One region of the Mixta mediterraneensis genome, then DNA from elsewhere that is predicted to be linked to it. Evidence: riboswitches for the same ligand, from Rfam matches in the RefSeq annotation. Region 1 holds a riboswitch; the other holds the start of a gene.
The links. Region 1 has a riboswitch for thiamine pyrophosphate ahead of QRY16_RS19595 (FAD-dependent oxidoreductase). Riboswitches for the same ligand answer to the same signal wherever they lie in the genome.

Region 2: it holds a riboswitch for thiamine pyrophosphate, as region 1 does, so the genes downstream of both, thiC (phosphomethylpyrimidine synthase ThiC) here and QRY16_RS19595 (FAD-dependent oxidoreductase) in region 1, are expected to answer to the same signal.

The regions. Positions count from the first base shown of each region.
Region 1 is NZ_JASUAZ010000054.1:15,280-19,933, forward strand. It holds gene QRY16_RS19585 (TetR/AcrR family transcriptional regulator) at 1-338, shown strand, start outside; gene QRY16_RS19590 (alpha/beta fold hydrolase) at 396-1,265, shown strand; TPP riboswitch at 1,507-1,626, shown strand; gene QRY16_RS19595 (FAD-dependent oxidoreductase) at 1,766-2,695, shown strand; gene thiS (sulfur carrier protein ThiS) at 2,695-2,892, shown strand; gene QRY16_RS19605 (thiazole synthase) at 2,896-3,654, shown strand; gene QRY16_RS19610 (HesA/MoeB/ThiF family protein) at 3,664-4,635, shown strand.
Region 2 is NZ_JASUAZ010000044.1:6,975-11,628, reverse strand. It holds gene thiE (thiamine phosphate synthase) at 483-1,115, opposite strand; gene thiC (phosphomethylpyrimidine synthase ThiC) at 1,112-3,040, opposite strand; TPP riboswitch at 3,129-3,227, opposite strand; gene rsd (sigma D regulator) at 3,318-3,824, opposite strand; gene nudC (NAD(+) diphosphatase) at 3,914-4,654, shown strand, end outside.

The sequences.
Region 1 (4,654 bases):
TCGCCAGGCTTGAGGCTCTTCTGCATTTTTACGTCGATTCGGTACGAGATCTTGAAGGGAAGCGCGGCTGCCTGGTGGCGGGCAGCGCAGTGGAACTGCAGACGCTTGAGGAGGATCTTGCCGAGGCGGTAAGTGAAGCGATGACGCGCAATTTGCAAACTCTCACTTTGCTCATTCAGCAAGGACAGCAAGATGGCTCGATCAACGCTGAACTCAATGCAGATGCAACGGCCTCGCTGATGTTGTGTATCGTGCTTGGCATGCGCGTAGCAGGGAAAATTGCGCCAACACGCCCTGATGAAACTATCGTGCCGCTGGCGTTAAAAATCCTCAGCTAAAAATTTTTCCCCTAATAGGAAACGATCATTACCTAAATAATATTCAGGAGAAAGCAGATGAAAGATGTCATTGAGCACCAGCGAAACTTTGCTCTGGTTAACCATCAGCGCCTGCATTACCTCAGCGCTGGTGAGGAGAATGCTGAAACCGTGGTATTGCTGGCGGGCTTTCCGCAGAGCAGCTTCGCCTGGCGATTTGTCATTCCGAGATTAGCGGAAAAATTTCACGTGATTGCAGTCGATTTGCCGGGGCAGGGTGATTCCGACTTACCGGTCAACGGCTATGACACTGAAACCGTGGCGCAGCTGATCGTCGCGTTACTTCAACAATTGAATATCACCCGTTTCAATCTGGTGGGTCACGATATTGGCGCATGGGTCGCGTTTCCGCTGGCCGCTCAGTTTCCCGACAAGGTAATAAAGCTGGCGCTGCTGGATGCAGGTATTCCCGGTATTACATTGCCAGATGCATTGCCGATCGCGCCGGATAAAGCCTGGAAAACCTGGCACTTTGCGTTTCATATCGTCAGCGATCTGCCGGAAATGTTAATCAGCGGACGGGAATCGATTTATCTTGACTGGTTTTTGAAACGTAAAGCGAAAAACCCGGATATTTTTGATGAAAAAGTCATGGCCGAGTATTTGCGTATTTTTTGCCGCCCTGGTGCACTACGCGCCGCTTTAGCGTTTTATCGTTCGCTGGCGCAATCCGCCGAACAAAACCGCGCTCGCCTGAAAGAGAGAAAACTTACTGTTCCGCTGTTAGCGGTGAGCGCCGATCAAGGATCAATCCCGGATATGGCCACGCCGTTACGCGCATTTGCCAGTCAGGTTGAAAGCTTAACCATTGCGAATAGCGGGCATTTTATTCCTGAAGAACAACCCTCACTATTAGCCGACGCGTTACAGATATTTTTTACGGCATAAAATGGCTGCGTTTTGTTCAGTAACAGAAACTGATCTCTGGCAGCGCATTATCGAATCGGCAGTTTATTTGCAGAAGCGCAGCAAAAAAGCCATTGAAAGAGGCTGCGCGTTACTGCAAAAGTGCATTCGACGGTAGGTTCATCGTCCCTGTGAGACAGGCTTCGCACAGGAAGTCGCAAACAATGCACGGGAGATATTTCCCTGCATGTACTTGACGAATCCGCGCCCTTAAAATACAAATAGAACCTGTCAGGGGAGTCTCGCCAAAGAGACTGAGAGGCTAATAGCGCAGCGCGCGGCTTAGCGACCCTTAGAACCTGACCCAGTTGATACTGGCGTAGGAAGACTCGGATTTCATTGTTTTGAAATCCTTGCTGCAAGGGCCGTAATGTCTTGCTCCTGCTTTTCCCTTTCTTGTATCACGGGTCTTCGCTGTTAAATGACGAGGCCAAAGTGATGATCTCTCTCAATCAAACTGCTTCGCTAGCAGAGCGCGTATTATGAGCCGTTGGTCGGTACTGGGCAGCGGTGTTTCAGGATTGTGTGTCGCAACGCTGTTAGCCGAACGTGGTGAAACGGTTGATGTAATCTGCAAAGATGAATGCTGCCCGGCGTCACACTGGGCGGGCGGTATGCTTGCCCCATGGTGTGAAGCGGAAAGTGCGCCGCAAGCCGTTATCGACTGGGGACAGCATTCTGCCGCGTGGTGGGCAAAACGTGTTAATGGCGTTGAGCATAACGGCACGCTGGTGATCGCACCGCCGCGCGACAGTCAGGAGCTAACACGCTTTGCTAAAATGACCTCGGAACATCAATGGGTTGCGCCTGGCGACATTGAACCTGCGCTGGAAAATCGTTTCGCACGCGGTTTGTACTTTGCCAGTGAAGCCCATCTTAATCCCCGGCATGCGATGCAGCAGCTGCGTGAAAAACTCCTTCAGTCCGGTGTTTCTTTTCACAGCGGCAAAGCCAGCGGGCAAATTATTGACTGCCGCGGGGTCCATGCCGTTCAGGCGCAGCCCGAACTTCGGGCGGTGCGCGGCGAAATGCTGATCCTGCAAAGTAATGAGGTACAGTTTTCACGCCCGGTACGGCTGCTCCACCCTCGTTTTCCATGCTATCTGGTGCCGCGTGCGGAAGGGCGCTTCATGCTGGGCGCCACTATGGTAGAAAGTCATGATGACAGCCCCATTAGCGCTCGTGCCATGATGGAGTTGCTCAGCGCAGCCTACACCATTCATCCAGCCTTGTCTGAAGCCCGTATAGTTGAAAGCGGCACCGGTTTGCGTCCTGCTTATCGCAATAATCTGCCAGAAGTTCGCTACGAAAATGGCCTGTTTTATGTAAATGGTATGTATCGTCATGGCTTTTTGCTGGCACCGATAATGGCCGAAAAACTGATGCAGCAACTGACCCAGGAGAGTAGGTAATGCGTATTCATCTCAATGGCCGCACGATTGATACTGAAGCCAGCACGCTGGCCGAACTGCTGCGTGAACAGCAAATTGATGCCAGTTGCGTTGCCAGCGCTATCAATGGCGAATTCATTCCGCGTTCGCAATATGAAATACAGAAAATCGCAGCGGGCAGCCAGTTAGAAGTGTTGTCGCCAATGCAGGGAGGATAAGTGATGTTTTATGATTTTCAGCCACAGTCGCGCTTTTTACTGGGCACCGCCGGGTATCCTTCGCCAGAAATTTTACAGCAGGCGATTAATGCTTCAGGAGCCGAAATCATTACCGTTAGCCTGCGTCGCGAAGGCAACGCGGGCGGGGCCTTTCGGGAGTTGCTTAAGCAGCTCAATAAGCGGATTTTACCGAATACCGCCGGTTGTCATACGGTCAAAGAAGCGGTTACCACGGCGCAGATGGCGCGTGAGCTGTTCAACACATCCTGGATCAAGCTGGAAGTGATTGGCCACGCTGATACGTTGCAGCCCGATCCCTTTGCGTTAGTGGAAGCCGCTCGCATTCTCTGTATGGAGGGTTTTAACGTTTTCCCCTATACCACTGAAGATCTGATTCTGGGTGAAAAGCTACTGGAAGCGGGCTGTGAACTGCTGATGCCGTGGGGAGCGCCAATTGGTTCTGGTCAGGGGCTGCGCAACATTGAAGGGCTGCGCTCAATGCGCGCGTGGTTTAAAGATATTCCACTGATTATTGATGCAGGTATTGGCGCGCCAAGCCAGGCCGCCCATGCGATGGAGTTGGGCTTTGATGGCATTTTACTGAATACCGCTGTCGCCAAAGCGGGCGATCCGGTGAGTATGGCTGGCGCCTTCGCTTCGGCAATTGATGCCGGGCTGATTGCGCAGCAGGCTGGCATGATGCAGCGGCGCGAAATGGCTGCGGCTTCTACGCCGATTTTTGGTCTGGCCCAGCTCAGCTAAGGATAAAAGATGGATCGTTATCAGCGGCAAACAATGTTGCCAGAGATCGGAGAAGCAGGCCAGCAGCGTTTAGCCAGCGCGCGCGTGCTGGTGGTTGGCGCAGGCGGACTGGGTTCCACACTGCTCCCGTTACTGGCTGGGGCGGGGGTTGGATTTATCCGTCTTTATGATGGCGATGTGGTCGAGTTGCATAATCTGCATCGACAAACGCTGTTTGGCATGGCGGACATCGGTGAGGCTAAAGTAATTTGCGCCCAACGCGCGTTAGCGCAGCGTAATCCCGAATGCAAAGTAGAGGCGGTTCCTGATGCGCTCAGCGCCAGCCGGTTAGCAGACGCGTTAGATGGCATCGACCTGGTTATTGATGCAGCCGATAATTTTGCCATCACTTATCAACTGTCTGATAGCTGTTTTCCGCGCCGTGTTCCCCTGGTGTGCGCATCAGTTTTGGGGCGACAAGGCTATGTTGGGAGTTTTTGTGCAGGCGCGCCAAGTTATCGCGCTCTGTTCCCACAATTGCCTGTCGCATCCGCGAATTGCAATACTGCTGGCGTAATGGGACCTGCGGTAGCCACGCTTGGTGCGTTACAGGCACAAATGGCCCTCAGCATATTGCTGCAGCTCGAACTTTCTCCGCTCGGCTGCATGATCAATTGTGATTTTGTTGGCTGGCATATGCGCCAGTTTCGCTTTGAACGTGCGGAAGAGCCGGAAAGTCCAGGATTCGCTTTTATCGATTCACATCAGCTGAATGATGACGACTGCATCGTCGAACTACGCAGTGTTGAAGAAGCGCCGGTCAGTATTGCCAGCCGTGTGGAGCGTGTGTTGCCCGAACAGCTCGTCAACTGGCAACCGCCGATCGATCGGCGCATCGTGCTGGTCTGTGCCAGTGGCCTTCGTGCTGCACAAGCAGCCCGCGCACTGGAACAGCGAGGCGTTGCTAAACTGGCACTGGTGGCGGATAACAGAAAGCGCTAATACTCCACCGGTAATATAA
Region 2 (4,654 bases), on a different contig from region 1:
ATGTAATAAAAAACCCTGCCTGGCAGGGTTTTTTTATGTCTTTCATTTAGCCTATTTCACTTATCGCCATTGAGGCTGCTGTGAATAACGATACCAAAGCTTTTGCTGTCCAGTTTTCACCCGCTGCGTGAGCCACATATCCAGCCTGTTATCCATTTCCACTTTGCGATCGTCATCGTCTGTTAACTGTCTCGTGAACGACCGCTGGCCAACAACACCGGGCAAGCATTGCTCCTGTTGAGTGTGGCAGTGAAACAGATAATCCTGAGCAAGAATACTAGCCATGAACGGGGAGAGAAACAGGGCCAGAAAGAGGAGGGAACCGGCCCTGGACAGGCGAAGCTTGCCTGACGGGAGCAACTTTACTCAGAACAAACAAGCCGCGCCAGTGACGAGCTTCATCACTGTGCACGGCTTCCCAGCTTTAAATCCACAATTGCAGCAGTAAATACGCGAATGTGGAGGCGCGTTCCATTACCGCGTTAACTAACGGTTTCAGGTTCGGCCAACGCCAGCAAAGTACGTGTTGCTTCCTGCCAGTCAGCAGCTTCTGTAATCGCACTAACTACCGCGATGCTACCCACGCCAGTTGCCAGCACATCAGGGGCTCGCGCGATGCTGATGCCGCCAATCGCCACGGTGGAAATATCCTGCAAGCGCGCCAGATGACGTTTCAGTTCGGTTAAGCCCTGCGGCGCAGAAGGCATTTCTTTTGTTTGCGTAGGAAAGATATGCCCGAGCGCAATGTAAGAGGGACGCAAAGCCAGGGCACGATCCAGCTCAGTATCATCGTGCGTCGAAATGCCTAAGCGTAATCCTGCCTGATTAATCAGTTCAAGGTTCGCAACATCCAGATCTTCCTGCCCAAGATGCACGCCATAGGCGTGATGTTTGATCGCCAGTCGCCAGTAATCATTGATGAAAAGGCGTGCGCGATAGCGTTTACCCAGCGCAATAGCCTGAGCGATAGCCGGTTCCACCACCTCGTTAGGTTGATCTTTAATCCGTAGCTGAATGGTGCGCACGCCAGCCTGCAGCAGCCGCTCAATCCACTCTACGTTATCAACTACCGGATAAAGCCCTAAGCGCGGCGCGGTTGCGGGAAATGCATTCATATTTTCTCCTCCTGAATAGCGTCCGCAGAGTGGTAAAGTTCTCCTCCACGGCTGCGAAAAGTATCGGACATTTTTGCCATGCCAATTTCAATCGGCTGTGCGGCGGCTTCCTGACGTGCGGCGTAGTCGCGCACTTCCTGTGTAATTTTCATCGAACAGAATTTGGGGCCGCACATAGAGCAAAAATGTGCCACTTTGCCGGATTCTTGCGGCAGCGTTTCATCGTGATAAGCCCGTGCCGTATGGGGGTCCAGTGCCAGATTAAACTGATCTTCCCAGCGAAATTCAAAACGCGCTTTAGACATGGCGTTATCACGGATCTGCGCGCCGGGATGACCTTTCGCGAGATCGGCGGCATGGGCGGCAATCTTATAAGTGATTAAACCTTGCTTCACGTCTTCTTTATTTGGCAGACCAAGGTGCTCTTTTGGCGTGACGTAACACAGCATCGCACAGCCAAACCAGCCAATCATTGCTGCACCAATACCTGAAGTGAAATGATCGTATCCCGGTGCGATGTCAGTCGTGAGTGGACCGAGGGTGTAAAACGGCGCTTCATGGCAGTGCGCCAGCTGCTCCGTCATGTTGCGACGAATCATCTGCATGGGTACATGCCCCGGACCTTCAATCATCACCTGAACATCATATTCCCAGGCGATCTTCGTCAGCTCACCTAACGTATGCAGTTCGGCAAATTGCGCTTCGTCGTTGGCATCCTGAATCGAGCCGGGCCGCAAGCCATCTCCCAGCGACAGCGAAACGTCATAGGCGGCACAGATTTCACAGATGTCACGGAAATGCTGATAAAGAAAACTCTCTTTGTGATGCGATAAACACCATTTAGCCATAATCGAGCCGCCACGCGAAACAATACCGGTCAGGCGTTTGGCAGTCATCGGCACGTAACGCAACAACACGCCGGCATGGATGGTGAAATAGTCAACGCCTTGCTCGGCTTGCTCCAGCAACGTGTCGCGGAAAATTTCCCAGTTAAGGTCCTCTGCCACGCCATTTACTTTTTCCAGCGCCTGATAAATGGGCACGGTACCAATCGGAACCGGGCTGTTACGCAGGATCCATTCACGGGTTTCATGGATATAACGCCCGGTGGAAAGATCCATTACCGTGTCGGCTCCCCAACGAGTCGACCAGACCAGCTTTTCCACTTCTTCTTCGATCGAAGACGTAACCGCTGAATTACCAATATTGGCGTTCACCTTCACCAGGAAGTTGCGGCCAATGATCATTGGTTCCGATTCAGGATGATTGATATTGGCGGGAATAATGGCGCGACCGTCGGCGACTTCCTGTCGGACAAACTCGGGGGTAATATTTTCTGGCAGGTGCGCATCAAAGCTGTGTCCTGCGTGCTGTTGCAGCAACACATCGCCACGAATACGCTCGCGACCCATATTTTCGCGCAGCGCAATATATTCCATCTCAGGTGTGATGATGCCCTGACGTGCATAATGCAGCTGCGTCACACAGCGGCCCGCTCTGGCACGACGTGGTTTGGGCAAATGCTCGAAACGCAGATGATCGAGACCGTCATCGGCCAGGCGCTGTTGGGTGTAGGTTGAGCTTGTTTGCCCGAGGTTTTCACTGTCATTGCGTTCGGTAATCCAGCCCGCACGCAGCTTTTCAAGGCCGCGGTGTACATCAATTTGCGCCTCGGGATCGCCGTAGGCACCCGCAGTGTCATACACGGGCACCGCTTCGTTGTCTTCATAACGAGGATTATCTTTGCTTCCGCCCGCCAGGGTTGGGCTGAGCTGTATTTCGCGCATTGGCACGCGAATGTCATTACGGCTGCCAGTGATCCAAATGCGTTTAGAGTTAGGGAATGCGCTGCCGCCCTGTAGTGAATCTATAAATTTCTGCGCCTGGGCACGTTGTTCGCGACGGTTGGTTTTCGACATAGACATAGCAATTTTCCAGTTAAAGGGGAACGTTGCTTGTCCGGAGTTCGGAAGGAGTAAGCGATACGGTGGACAACGTGTTGCCAGCGTACGGATAAAATTTACTCTTGTTCCCTACGCAGGTTCTAACCTGGTCAGGTTCCGCGGATCCCGAATGAACGGTCTCAGCCCTAAGGCACTCCGACAAGAAATTAAAAACGGGTTTATCAGACTTTCGTCGTCAAAACCCATCCAGCATAGAAGGGCTGATAGATAATCACAAGATATTTACATGCGCTTAACGCTAAGCGGGGCGAGTGAGGTGATTATCGTTAGCTACCGGTGGGCGCGCCAGCTGGTGATCCCATGTGAGTTGAATCAATTTATCTTCCAGCGTGAAGCGTGCTTCCAGGACTTCCCCCACTTCAGACAGGGCTTGCTGGAAAGTCATGCAGTTATCATCGTCAATCGATTGCTGTAAGTGACCATCATAGATCTGCATCAGACGTTCAGTATTTGCCTCAAGCGGCGGATAGAACTGTGCTGCAGCAATCATTGGGTTGTCGCCATTCATTTCGCTCACCACGCGCTCGTAAATACTGAAATGCCCGGCAGAAAGGTAGTCGACTAAGCCGTGACAAAAATTATCCAGCGCCTGTTCATCCAGCGTCGTTAACGCCTCTTTGTTAGGTTTCATTCCTATTAAATGGTAATAAGCGACCAGGAGCTGACGACGGGCTTCAAGCCACGAATCGATGAGTTCGCTGCTGCCACCTACGCGCTCGGTCAGTACGTCTAACTGGTTAAGCATATCTAACTCCATGTGAGTTATAGTTGTTTGTCTACACACTTAACATCAGGACTTCAGCGTGTTGTTTAACGCTAAGGATGACGAAAAAAATGCAATGCGAGATCTCAAGCGTAGACGCTGGATGGTGGGTTGTCAGCCATGAGCAAAAACTTTGGCTACCGCAGGGCGATTTGCCGCATGGAACTGCAAAGAAGTTTGGCTTAGTCGGCAGTAAAGGTCAGGTCATTGGCGAGTGGCAAGGTGAAAAAGTCTGGCTCATCTGCGAATCGCGTGCCGAGAGTATGCTGTCGGTACGGCAATTAATTGATGAAGAGGTTGGGTTATTTCAACTTGCCGGACGGGGTGTTCAGCTGGCTGAATTTTATCGTTCCCATCGATGGTGCGGCTATTGCGGCCACGAAATGCACCGTAGCAAACTTGAGTTCGCCTGTTTGTGCAGCCATTGTCGTGAACGTTATTACCCACAAATTGCACCCTGTATCATTGTTGCCATACGGCGTGGTGAGGAAATTTTGTTGGCGAATCACGCGCGGCATCGCAATAACGTTTATACCGTGCTGGCGGGATTCGTCGAAGTGGGCGAAACCCTGGAACAAGCTGTCGCGCGTGAAGTGATGGAAGAGAGTAACGTGCGGGTAAAAAATGTACGCTATGTGACTTCTCAACCCTGGCCTTTTCCGCAGTCGCTCATGGTGGCTTTTATGGCGGAATATGACAGTGGCGAACTGCAACATGATGGCAAGGAGCTGCTGGATGCCGCCTGGTTCCGCTATGACGCGCTGCCAGTATTACCGCCGCCTGGCACTGTGGCGCGCCGTCTGATAGAAGAC